3 regions of the Shewanella sp. 1311 genome follow, and region 2 is predicted to be linked to each of the others. Evidence: predicted binding sites of a transcription regulator. Region 2 holds the regulator's gene; each other region holds the start of a gene.

Evidence for each region. The regulator LexA, encoded in region 2, represses DNA repair genes until DNA is damaged. The targets are predictions, from matches to a motif close to TACTGTATNNNNATACAGTA.
Region 1: a site for LexA is predicted at 2,052-2,071, ahead of AC5YB3_RS21670 (YebG family protein). Genes of this name have one in related genera too.
Region 3: a site for LexA is predicted at 2,674-2,693, ahead of recG (ATP-dependent DNA helicase RecG). Genes of this name have one in related genera too.

The regions. Positions count from the first base shown of each region.
Region 1 covers NZ_CM181686.1:4,925,911-4,930,175, forward strand. Annotated here, with positions in the region: gene AC5YB3_RS21655 (PqiB family protein) at 1-637, opposite strand, end outside; gene AC5YB3_RS21660 (paraquat-inducible protein A) at 624-1,241, opposite strand; gene AC5YB3_RS21665 (paraquat-inducible protein A) at 1,243-1,875, opposite strand; gene AC5YB3_RS21670 (YebG family protein) at 2,083-2,382, shown strand; gene AC5YB3_RS21675 (GAF domain-containing protein) at 2,400-2,858, shown strand; gene proQ (RNA chaperone ProQ) at 3,141-3,770, shown strand; gene prc (carboxy terminal-processing peptidase) at 3,799-4,265, shown strand, end outside.
Region 2 covers NZ_CM181686.1:2,814,425-2,818,689, forward strand. Annotated here, with positions in the region: gene coxB (cytochrome c oxidase subunit II) at 1-1,549, opposite strand, end outside; gene AC5YB3_RS12665 (cell division inhibitor SulA) at 1,952-2,464, opposite strand; gene lexA (transcriptional repressor LexA) at 2,461-3,081, opposite strand; gene plsB (glycerol-3-phosphate 1-O-acyltransferase PlsB) at 3,242-4,265, shown strand, end outside.
Region 3 covers NZ_CM181686.1:3,026,596-3,030,860, forward strand. Annotated here, with positions in the region: gene AC5YB3_RS13640 (DUF3014 domain-containing protein) at 1-383, opposite strand, end outside; gene recG (ATP-dependent DNA helicase RecG) at 582-2,657, opposite strand; gene AC5YB3_RS13650 (response regulator transcription factor) at 2,842-3,438, opposite strand; gene AC5YB3_RS13655 (sensor histidine kinase) at 3,438-4,265, opposite strand, start outside.

The DNA of each region.
Region 1 (4,265 bases), 2.1 Mb from region 2:
AGTTTTTCTTCACTAATCGCGCGTATTGCTCTTGAATGAAGGCGCTGATGATGACTCTTTGATTACCATCTAAACGATAGCTGACCACACTGCCCACGGGGATTTGGCGGAAAAATATTGGCGAGCCAACATCCAACGAACCGAGTTTGTCTGAGGTCAGTTCGACCATCACACCTTCTGAGCCGATTTGCATCGGCGGCGGTTGGCGCTCAGCCTCGAAGAAGGTTGACGCATTGCCTTTACCCGGTTGAATCGCAATGTAGTTACCTGAGAACAATGCATCTAAGCCTTCAACACCTGTGATACTGGCCTTAGGGGTGACCAGCCAGAAGAGAGTTTCCTTATTTAAGAAAGGCTTAGCACGGTAGTCCATCATGACTTTAACGTTTACGCCCTTGAGATCTTCATCTATTCCTATGTCTTTGACTTTACCGACAGTCAAGCCTTGGTATTTGACTAAGGTTTTACCTACGTCAATCCCAGTGGCGCTCGGAAAGTGAATTTGAATTTCAACGCCCGATTCTTTAATGCTCTTAATGCCCAACCACGCACCCAATGCCAACGCGACAATAGGCAGTAGCCAAATGGGCGAAAAGAGTTTTTTCTTTACAACTTTCGGCGATTCAATTTGTGTCATCTTGAGGTTCCAATCGATCCCAGAGTAAACGAGTGTCTAACACTTTTGCGGCTAACTGAGTTAACAGAATAACCAAGGCAAATGCGGTCGCGGCAGGCGCGGGTTTCGCGTCGAGTAGTTGTCCCATATTCACTAATGCCACTGTGATTGAGATGACAAATAAATCGAGCATTGACCAACGACCAATCCATTCGATGATGTGAAAACCCACCATCAATTTCTTTTTTGAAATCGGAATATCAAAGCTGATCGCACACAGATAAATGGATAAGCCGATGATTTTAATCCATGGCACTAAAATACTGGCAGTAAAAACTATCACGGCAATGGGTAACATATCTGAATGCACTAAATGCAAAATGCCCGAAAAAATCGTGTCGTGCCGCACTTGCCCTTGGTTGGTCAGCATAGTGATAGGGTAAATATTCGCTGGTACCAGCAAGATGGCAGCGGTAATCAACAAAGCCCAACTTTTTTGCAGGCTGGAATAGTCCCTGACCTGCAACTCAGCTTCACAGCGCTGGCAGTGGGTGAGGTCACTACTATTGAGCTGGCGGCAGACCTTACACAGACACAGGCCGATATCTTTACCTTGTTGCTTCATATCAGCGATGACCTTCCAATAACGTCCACATGTGCTCTAAGTCGTACTCTCGTTGAAGAAACAAAGTCACGAGAAACAACATAGTGAAGCAAAATGTGCCCATGCCAAAATAAATATCCGAAAAATCAGATAGCTGGAATGATGAAACCAAAAAACTGATCACATAAATTTCCAGCATAGTGAGCTGTGATAATACGCCATGAAACTTCAATAATTGCTTTAATGAGTTACGCCAAAAAAGACGACTCAGTCCCCATTTCACAATCAAAATCTGCGTCAGTATCGACAACAGTAATAAGCCTGGACCAATCACAGCGGCGGCAAGCACGGCTAAACCAACGACCCAATAACCTTGGTCAAATACCGCAAACGCGCCCTGAAAAACCGTGGTGGTGCGAATGCTACCGAAAAAGTGAATTTCGAGTACGGGTAAAAAATTGGCTGGAAAATAAAACACTAGTGCCGAGATACATAGGGCGAGCATGCCATTTACAGAGCAGTAGGGAGTGTCATAAAGTGCAGTGCTGCAACGGGGGCAAAGGGCTCTGACACCGCTTGGCAAGGCACGTTTGCGGACTGCTAAATCGCAGGAACGGCAAAGGATTACTGAATTTTCTGCTGCGTTTTCATGCATATAAAAATATATATTAGCCTAAATAGGAGTAATAACAGCGAGATCGGTGCAAAGTGTAGTGCTAATCAGCCGTTCTGCACAGTCTAGCGCTTTATAATCTTGGCAACGAAAGTACGCTAATAATATCAGATTAATCAGAACACTTGCATCACAAGTTCAATCTATGTCACTCTAGTTACTGTATATAAAAACAGTGCGAGGGCAGTCATGGCAGTAATAACACAGTTTGTCGTGGTCAGAGAAGGGGTTGAAAAGATGACATTCACATCTAAGAAGGAGGCTGATGCCTACGATAAGATGCTCGATATCGCCGATAACCTTATCCCCTTCATTCAAAAAGCTGATTTAGGTATAGATGAAAGCGTGGGCGAAAAGCTCGCATTCTATTTTGCTAACAATAAAGATGAGCTGACGAACTTGCTTAAAGGTGTCGTTCAGGTTAATAGTACGCCAACGAATCCACCTGTTGCGAAAAAAACGGCTAAAAAGACCGAAGCAGCAGAATAAAATTGTTAGGAAATGTAATGAAATCGAAATTTTATGAGTCACTTAACCGTCAAGCCTTGGCCTTGTTGGAAGGGGAAGACGACCTTGTTGCGGCAATGGCGAATTTTTCAGCCTTACTCAATGATAATTTAACTGAGCTGAACTGGGTGGGATTCTACGTTATGCGTGGCGAACAACTCGTATTAGGCCCATTTCAAGGTAAAGTGGCTTGTACACGTATTCCGTTAGGAAAAGGCGTGTGTGGTACGGCGGCATTCACCAATCAAACCCAGCGAGTGGCCGATGTTCATCAATTTGATGGCCATATTGCCTGTGATTCTGCCAGTAATTCTGAAATCGTTGTGCCAGTTTGTGCTCAAGGTAACGTGGTTGCCGTGCTCGATATTGACAGCCCAATCTTCGATCGTTTCGACGAAGAAGACCAAAAGGGGCTGGAATTACTGGTTAAAAGTTTTGAAAACTGCCTATTTGATTAATTTGCGTACAATAACGCATAATTCATAGTCGCAATCGGTGGCGTGCGCCTTATAATGTGCGCCTGCACGCATTAAGCTGGTTTGATTGGCATGCAATGAATAAGCTTAGTGTTTTGAGCTGTAAAAATTTGTTAAGGTATATTTTTTTTAACTTTAGTAAACGCGGCTAGGATGCTAATTTGTACGTTGACTCAATATTGAGTTTAACGAAGATAAACGACACGTAAGAAGTTGATATATATCACCTCGAATCGATGTCCCTTTTTGACTGTGGAAGTAATGATGGAATCAACAGAAAAGTTGACCGACACCAATGCAATTTTGGCGTATTTGTATGAAACATTTCCTTTGTGCTTTATTGCTGAAGGTGAAACTAAGCCATTAAAAATCGGATTGTTTCAAGATTTGGCTGAAAGGTTGGCTGATGATTCTAAAGTCAGTAAAACTCAGCTCAGAGTTGCCTTAAGACGTTACACCAGCAGCTGGCGCTATTTAAAGTGCGTTAAAGCTGGCGCACAACGCGTTAATCTGGATGGCGAACCTTGCGGCGAGTTAGAGCAAGAGCACATTGACCATGCTCAAGCCATGTTGAAAGAAAGTCAGGATAAAGCGAAAGCGAAACGTGCAGCACTCGCACCTAAGCCTGCGGCGAAGAAAGCACCTAAAAAGGTGGCTGTTCCTCAACGTGCTAAAACTGAGCGTCCTGCTAAGCCTGCGCCTAAAGCTGCAGCGCCAGTCGTAAATTATGTCCAAGCACAATTGACTGATTTAACGAAAAAACAACGCGTCAATGTTAAGTTAGGTATGACACCCGTAGCCGGTGTGATTACTGATATTAACAAGGAAGATATTCATGTTCAGCTTGATAGTGGCCTAACGATTAAAGTTAGAGCAGAACATATCCTGCTGTAATCATTTTTTAAAACGGAGTAACTTGTTGATGCGAAAACTCACTTTGGCTACCTCGATCGCCACTGTTTTTGTCGGATTCTCGGCTTGGGCCGTACCACCCACGATTCAAATCAGCGAGTTACCCACTCTCAAGCAGGAAGCGCAACATAAGGTCGCGAGCAAAAGGGTAACGGACTTATACACTCGTTCGCATTATCATAGATTTAATCTTGATGATGCCTTTTCTACGCAAATTTTTGACCGTTACCTGCAGCAGTTAGACTATCGCCGCAATGTGTTAACCCAAGCGGATGTCGATAGCTTTAAACCTTATGCTACCCAATTCGATGACATGCTCAGTTCTGGTGAACTTGAGCCTGCCTATAAAATGTTTGATATCGTCCAAAAGCGTCGTTATGAAGGCTTTGTCTATGCTTTATCCCTACTGGATAAAGAGATGGACTTCTCCGCCCCCGGCGATGCCTATGAGTATGACCGTGACGATGCTGCATGGCC
Region 2 (4,265 bases):
CATGGCTTGCGATATCAGCAGGTTGCACTGTATCGCCGGTATTGTTGCCCCAAGCATTGCGCTCATAGGTAATGACTGCTGCGAGTTGCTGTGGGCTGAGTTGTTTGCCAAATGCTTGCATAGCCGTGCCTGTTTTGCCGTGCATCACAATATCGAGATGATTGGCGACGGGCCCAGTGGCGATAGCACTGCCAGCGAGGGCGGGGAAGGCGGGTGGTATGCCTGCTCCCGTCAACTGATGGCAGGCCGCACAAGTGGTGGTGTAGACAGTTTCACCTTCGGCCATCAGTGCCTCATGGGTGAGAGTGGGGAGGCTCGCCGGATCCACTATGGTTGTGGAGTCGACAACTGCTGCGGGCTCAGTTGTAGGTGCGGGAGTTGGGGTCGTATTGGCTGGTGCGGTAGCAGGTGCCTGTGTGCCTGCACTACCGTTCATGTGCTCGTTGACGTCTTTGGCCTGTACAGCATCGCCAGTATTATTGCCCCAAGCATTACGCTCATAGGTAATCACAGCGGCAATTTCTTGTGCAGTCAATTGCTTACTAAAGGCTTGCATAGCCGTACCCGTTTTACCGTTGAGCACAATTTCAAGGTGGCCGCTGAGCGGTCCCGTTGCTATCGGACTGCCTTTGAGGTGTGGGAATACGCCTTGTAACCCCTCGCCATTGGGCTGGTGGCAGGCTGCGCAGTGCCCGAGGTAAACTTGCTCACCTTGGGTCATCAGATCATCTTTGCTAAGGGTCTGTGATAAAGCGGCTTGAGCGGCTTCTGCCGCCGCGCCTGCGGCTTGTTTCTGCTCCGTTACCCAAGCTTCAAACTCGGCTTCGGGTAAGGCTTGCACTACGATCGGCATAAAACCATGGTCTTTACCGCAGAGTTCGGCGCATTGACCACGGTAAATACCGGGTTTGTCGATGCGAGTCCAAGCCTCATTGATAAATCCTGGGTTGGCATCTTTCTTCACGGCAAAAGCAGGTACCCACCATGAATGGATGACATCTTCAGAGGTCATCAAAAATCGGATTTTGCGATTTATCGGCAGTACGAGCGGCTTATCGACTTCCAATAGGTAGTGTTCACCCTTGGTTTCGGTACCGTCGATTTGGGCTCTAGGGGTTGCGAGTATGCTGTAAAAATCAATGTCTTGATCGAAATAGCTGTAATGCCATTTCCATTGGGAACCCGTGACTTTAACGGTCAGATCGGCGTCACTGGGATCTTCCATCGCAATTAAGGTTTTTGTCGCAGGAATCGCCATTAAGATCAAAATGATAAATGGCAGAATCGTCCAAGCGATTTCAACTTTAGTGCTTTCGTGAAAGTGGGACGCGACAGCGCCTTTGGATTTTCTGTGGTTGATCATGGCGTAAATCATCACGCCAAAGACCACAAGGCCAATGGCGCAGCAGATATACAAGATGGTCATGTGCAAGTGATAAACCTTGCCACTGATCTCGGTTACGCCAGGGGTCATGTTGAACCGCATGTCCGCGGCGGCCAACGGTGGTGCGAATAACACCACGAGTAAACAATACAACAATTGCTTCACAAGACTTCTCCTCTGCCAATTGCGAATAGCAACTACAAAGAAGAGCAACACAGTAAGTCTCAACTCTATGCAAACTCTTCAGTTCCCAAAAAAGCTTTTTTGACTTCAACGTGCGTTGGCGGCTGTTACTTTTAATTAAGTATTATTACTGCTGGTATTAGCCACGCTGGCACATACGACTGAAATAAATCTGTTCTCTATTTTTAGTGGCATTTTGAACGCGATAACGGCTCGATTTATTTGCCACGGGCGGCGATATATCATCGCCGACTAAACCAACCATACTTGCTGTTTAAATATTGATCAAGATCACTTATTTATCTAATTGTCTGAAAAATTGCCAAAAAAAAGCCTCACATTCATAGGCGAGGCGGCTTTCAAGGTAAAAAATTAAATGAATATTTAATGCACAGCGCTAAAAAAAGATTGTTGGCCGAAGAGGCTACCTTGCTCAATGCGTACGTCGCCATGTAAGTGACTGTTTACGTCTTCTAGCACTATGCCCATGGCGCGGGCACTTTTAGCGACAATTTGCAGGCGACGATTATCGCGTGCATCTAATGATTGGGTCCAAGTAATAACCGCACTGGACGTACCACTTGTTAAGGCTTTTTCCATCGCCCACAGGGTTTCCACTTCATCTTTCGCGTGCACCAGCAAGACTCTATCCATACGCACGCCAGCGTTGGCGAGCATTTGTTTGTAGCCAATACTCGGCGGGTTGATGAGCACTAACCAACGGCCCTGTTGGCTTAACTGGGCGAGTTGCGCGCTCAGATGAATTAATTCTTGGCGACCTTGAGTCTTCGTTGGCATGCAGGCGATAGGTGCATGGTGCCAGTCATAGTCGGCATCACGTACTTCATCGAGCCACAAGCCCGGGTGGCGGGGTGCATTGCCAAGTAGTTTGTTCATAGCCAATCTCCATTACGGATCACACCGACGGCGAGTCCTTCAATTGTTAAACTTTGATAGCCTAAATCCACTTTAATCGGGGAATAGTCTTCATTTTCGGCGTGTAGATAGACCACATTACCTTTTTTTTCGAAACGTTTAACAGTGACATCGTCGTCGACTCTAGCGACAACCACTTGACCATTTCTAGCTTGTTGTACTTTATGAACTGCCAGCAAATCTCCTTCGAGAATGCCGATATTCTTCATGCTGTCGCCTTTAACCCGCAGTAAAAAATCGGCGGCGGGATGAAACATGCTGGGGTCGACTTGGTAGTACTGTTCAACATGTTCTTGGGCGAGAATAGGTTCGCCAGCGGCTACTTGACCGATAAGCGGTAAACCTGTTTCAGTTACTTCTTCGACTTCCGCAGTCAGACGAATGCCCCGCGATGTGCCTGGCATGATCTCAATGCAGCCCTTTTTCGCCAACGCTTTAAGATGCTCTTCAGCCGCATTGGCGCTCTTAAAACCTAAACGGGTCGCGATTTCTGCCCGAGTGGGTGGCATGCCAGTATCGGCAATATTTCGTTTAATTAGCTCTAAAATTTCAGCTTGGCGTGGCGTCAAAGGTCTCATGGTGTTTCCTGTTTTTCTATACAGTTACTGTTAGTATATACAGTATTATTTGCAGCGCAAGTATTAACCACTTTTTAGCTATGTTGGAGAGAATTAGCGAATATTACCCATAGTCTGGTATTCTACCGGGCTAGTAAACGTACTTAATTGCATAAGAATAATGCCTAAACACGACTCTCTTTGGTTGAAATCATTACGCTGGATCCAAAAACACTTAGTGCACACTATTGTTGTGCCTCAGGATCCCTTTGCCGATCTGAATCTGGATGCCTCCAGACCCCTTGCTTATGTGATGAAAACGGAATCGCTGAGTGACATCGCTGCCCTGAGTGAAATAACGGCTAAGTTAGGACTACCGAGCCCCTATGAGCCTTTAGTGGCAAATGGTGTGATTGCGCCTCGGGTTGTCTGCCTTCAAGGGCGTAAGCCGCTGTTTGGTGAGCGTGCCGGTAACGAGCCTTTCCTCGAATGCTTTATGCGTTTGTTGGCCGTGCATAAGGAGCGCCCTGAATTAGACATTCAACTGGTGCCCGTGAGCCTGTATTGGGGCCGCACGCCAGGGAAAGAAGACGACACTATGAAGGCGGCTGTGTTTGAGCGGGAAAACCCGACTTGGCTGCGCAAATGCTTGATGATTCTATTCTTAGGTCGACATAACTTCGTACAGTTTTCAAATGCGGTATCTCTGCGATACATGGCCGACGAACACGGCACTGACATGGGGATTGCCCATAAATTAGCGCGGGTCGCGCGGGTGCATTTCCGCCGTCAACGTAAGGTGATGACAGGGCCTGTGCTGCCAAATCGCCAAGCATTGTTTCATTCGCTGCTCAAATCTGAGTCGTTGCGTAAAGCGATTCAAGAAGAAGCGGCCAACAAAAAGATTTCTGAGACCCAAGCGCGCGAGACGGCTATTGAGTACCTTGATGAAATCGCTGCAGATTACTCAGATAGTTTAGTGCGTATTGCCGAGCGTTTTTTAACTTGGTTGTGGAACAAGCTTTACAGCGGGATCAACATTAAAGGCGCCGAGCAAGTTCGCCAGTTGCACCATGATGGCCACGAGATTGTCTATGTACCTTGTCATCGCAGCCACATGGATTACCTGCTGTTATCGTATATTTTGTACTATCAAGGTATGGTTCCGCCGCACATTGCCGCAGGTATTAACCTCAACTTCTGGC
Region 3 (4,265 bases), 210 kb from region 2:
ACATTGTTATCGATAATGGCGAGGGCTTTTTGTTGTACGAATGCATCACTTTCAGCCAGTGCCGGTACAGGTTCAGCAACCACTTCAGGCTCAGTTACCGCAGGGGCTTCTGTGCTGTTGGTGTTTGTTTCTGTAACAGCAGGCGTCGTTTCAGTGGTTTCTGGCTCTGGCGCACTTTCGAGCGTCATTGGCTCAGATGGCGGTGTTTCAGGCAATACAATTGGCGCGTTAGGGATGAGTTTAGGTGAATCTGAGTCACCGCTGTAGTAATAATATCCTCCGGCAGAAAGTAGCACGACGAGCACTATCGCAAAAAGCGCAAAGCGATTACTGCTAGAAGAAGTCTCTTGAGGTGTTATTCTATCATCTTGATTAACTTGCATTTTACATCCTTCGCTTGAGTGTCAAGGTAACTTGGTGAATACATGCAGCTAACATTAAAGTGCAAGAGCGGACTATTGGAATACCGCTGGTTCATTTTGCAAGTTTCCATGCGCTTGTCTATAGCGCTTAGCTGAACATAAACAATTTATTTTGAGTATCGAGGCAGATGTTACTCCTCGGCCTTTCCCCTTTACTGCCTAAGCCTGCACATAGTGCTGCTTGTGCCCGAGCCAACGTAAGATTATCGCATCGACTTTTTCGGGGGCCTGCGCCATCACATGATTTGCCAGTTTTTGAATGTGCGGGATCAAAGCTTGATCGCGCACCAGATCGGCAATTTTCAGCTCGGCCAGTCCCGTTTGCTTAGTGCCAAGCACTTCACCTGGGCCACGAATTTCTAAATCTTTCTGCGCTATGATGAAACCGTCATTACTCTGCCTGAGTACACTCAGTCTTTGGGTGGCGGTATGGCTCAATGGCGCCTTGTAGAGTAACACACAATGGCTTGCGATGGCGCCTCGACCGACTCGTCCGCGCAGTTGGTGTAGTTGTGCTAGACCTAAACGTTCAGGGTTTTCAATGATCATCAGGCTGGAATTAGGCACGTCGACGCCGACTTCAATCACGGTTGTCGCCACCAGTAAATGAATTATGCCCGCCTTAAAATCGGCCATAATTTGCTGTTTTTCGGCACTCTTCAACCTGCCATGCACGAGGCCGATATTGAGCTCGGGCAGGGCGAGGCGCAGTTCTTCGGCCGTGTCTTCGGCGGCTTGGCATTCGAGTACTTCGGATTCTTCAATCAGAGTGCACACCCAGTAGGCCTGACGTTTATCTGTGATGACGGCGTTACGTACCCGTTCGAGCACTTCGTTGCGGCGTGAATCGGCAATCGCCACTGTGGTCACAGGTGTCCGTCCCGGCGGCAGTTCATCGATAATAGAAGTGTCGAGATCTGCATAGGCCGTCATCGCTAGCGTGCGCGGGATCGGCGTTGCCGTCATGATCAATTGATGCGGGTGGAACCCTTGGCTCACGCCCTTTTCCCGTAGGCCTAAGCGTTGGTGTACGCCGAATCTGTGCTGCTCATCTATGATAATTAACGCAAGTTTGTTAAAGACCACATGCTGCTGGAAGATAGCATGGGTACCAATCACCATCTGGGCGGCGCCGGATTCTATGTCCGCAAGGGATTGAGCTCTGACCTTGCCTTTGAGTTTACCCGCTAGCCAACCGACCTTAAGTCCGAGTGGCTCAAACCAAGCGGCAAAGTTAGTTGCATGTTGCTCGGCCAATAGCTCTGTTGGCGCCATCATGGCAACTTGATAACCGTTTTCAATCGCTTGCAGCGCAGCCATCGCCGCGACTAAGGTTTTACCTGAACCTACATCCCCTTGCACTAAGCGCATCATAGGGTGCGGCTTTTCTAAATCTTTGCCTATATCGGCCACCACTCTTTGCTGGGCGCCTGTGGGCTTAAAAGGCAAAGCGGCGAGGAATGGATTGAGCAACTGCCCCGTGGCCTGCATGGTAACCGCAGCGTCTAAATTACTGCGCTGCCTTAGGCGTAACATGCTGAGATTATGGGCGAGTAATTCTTCCTGCACGAGTCGCTGCTGGGCTGGGTGTTGGCCTAACTCTAAATCGAACTGTGAGATCCCCGCAGGAGGTCGATGCAGCGTTTGCAACGCTTGTTTAAGGCTGATGTTGTTTGGTTGTAATTGCGCTGGCAGCAGCTCAGTTAAGCCGCCATCTTCCAGCAATACCAAAGCTTGCTCGGTCAGCTTGAGCCAACTCGCCTGTTTTAAGCCCTCAGTTGTGGGATAAATCGGCGTTAGGGTATCGCTCAGGTGAACATCTTCACCGGGATACACGACTTTATATTCTGGATGCACTATCTCGGCTTGATGGCCGCCACGGCGCACTTCACCGTAGGCGCGGATCATCAAACCATTTTGCATGGCATTACGCTGGGCGACGGAAAAGTTAAAAAAGCGCAGGCTCAAGCTCCCCGTATCGTCACGCACATTGCAGACCAGCATACGTTTGCGGCCTTGAATGATTTGCGTCGATTGGATTTCAGCTTCTATGGTGCCATAACTGCCGGGCATAAGGGCGGCAATCGGATAGATTTGGGTTCTGTCTTCGTAGCGCAGGGGTAAGTGAAACAGCAGATCTTGTACTGTTGTGATGCCGAGCTTTGCGAGTTTCTCCGCGACCTTTTTGGCGACGCCTTTGAGGTCGGTGATCGGAACAAGATCCAATTGCTGCAAGTCGTTAGCACTCAATCACTGTGAATTTATACATATATTAACAGAGAATAAGCGTAAGGCAATCTCAAGCAGAATGAGGGACTTATTTGCTAGCATAACTAACGTCAGTTTGCGGCCCTTAGGTTTCGGCTAAGGCCGCAAAAATTGTCGATATGAACGAAAGAGTAGTTAACCGTGAGCGTGATTACAGCCAGCCCTTTTGTTTGGCGATGCGTGCTGCATCGATTCGGTTGCTAGCATTGAGTTTAGCTATGGCTTCGGAGAGGTAGTTACGCACTGTGCCTTCGGCGATAAAAAGGGTTTCGGCGATGTCGGCGGTGGATTTGCCTTCACTGGCGAGGCGTAGGGCGCGGCGCTCTTTATCGTTGAGTGGGTCGGCGTCACCAATTGCCATCATGGCCAGTTCAGGATCGATGACCCGTTTACCCGCCATAACTTGTTGAATCGCGTTGACTAAGGTTTCCGAGGGCGCATCTTTTAGTAGAAAACCGCCGACTCCAGCTTCGATAGCGCGTTTGATATAACCCGCGCGGCCGAAGGTGGTGATGATCACGACCTTAGTTTGACTATGTTGATCCTTTAACCAAGTTGCCAGTTCTAGGCCTGTGCGGCCGGGCATTTCGATGTCGGTTAGCAAGAGATCAAAGCTTTGCTGTTTGAGTAGGCCTAGGGCCTCGTCGCCGTCACTCGCTTGGGTGATATTAAAGCCTCCCGCAAGCGTGAGGAGTGCCGCGAGTGCGCCTCGCACCATGGCTTGGTCTTCCGCCAATAAAATCTTCATTAATCTGTTGCTCCCTGCAAAGGTAAACTGACGGTAAATGCATATCCCTGTTCGAGATTATAGCTCAAGCTGCCGCCTAAGCTGTCAAGACGTTCGCGTATCCCCGTGAGGCCATTGCCTTCAGCGATAGGTTTACTTGTGCCATTATCTTTGACCTCAACGACTAGCCTATCTGCTTGCTGAATAAAGTCGATAATACATTGGCTTGCGCCGCTATGGCGTAAAATATTATTCACTAGTTCAGTGACAATTAATCCCAGCTGGCTCTCCATTCTGGCGGGCAGTTTAGGGATATTGCCTGTTAGCTCGACACTTACTCCTTTTTCCCTCAATAGTTTACACAGTTGTGTCACGCTATCCGCGAGCCCCTTATGTTTGTAGTCAGATACGGTGTGGCGAATTTGGCTGAGGCTCTCGCGGGCAATTTGGCCGAGTTCATTAAGCTGGATTGTGGCCAGTTGGTATTCTTGTTTTTCCAGCAGTTTTTCGGCCAGTTCCGCCTTAAGCGCAATCGAAGACAAGCTGTGGCCCATGATGTCGTGTAGATCGCGGGCAATGCGTTCTCGCTCAACCATAGCCGCTAAGGTACTAATTTCTTGCGTGCTTTGCTGTTCTTTCAATTTATGTTGATGACGCCTGCGTTCGGCTACGCCAAACATGCCTACACCAAGCACTAATCCTGAGCCGTAAAGCGGAAAGTAGTAACTGTTAAAGTCGTAAATCTCATTGAGGGCAAACAACAGGCCGATTAAGGCGGCAATAGCCAACAGACAGGTTCTGATATGATAAAAAAAGCCAATGAAAAAAGCGGCAAAGGTGAATAGCGA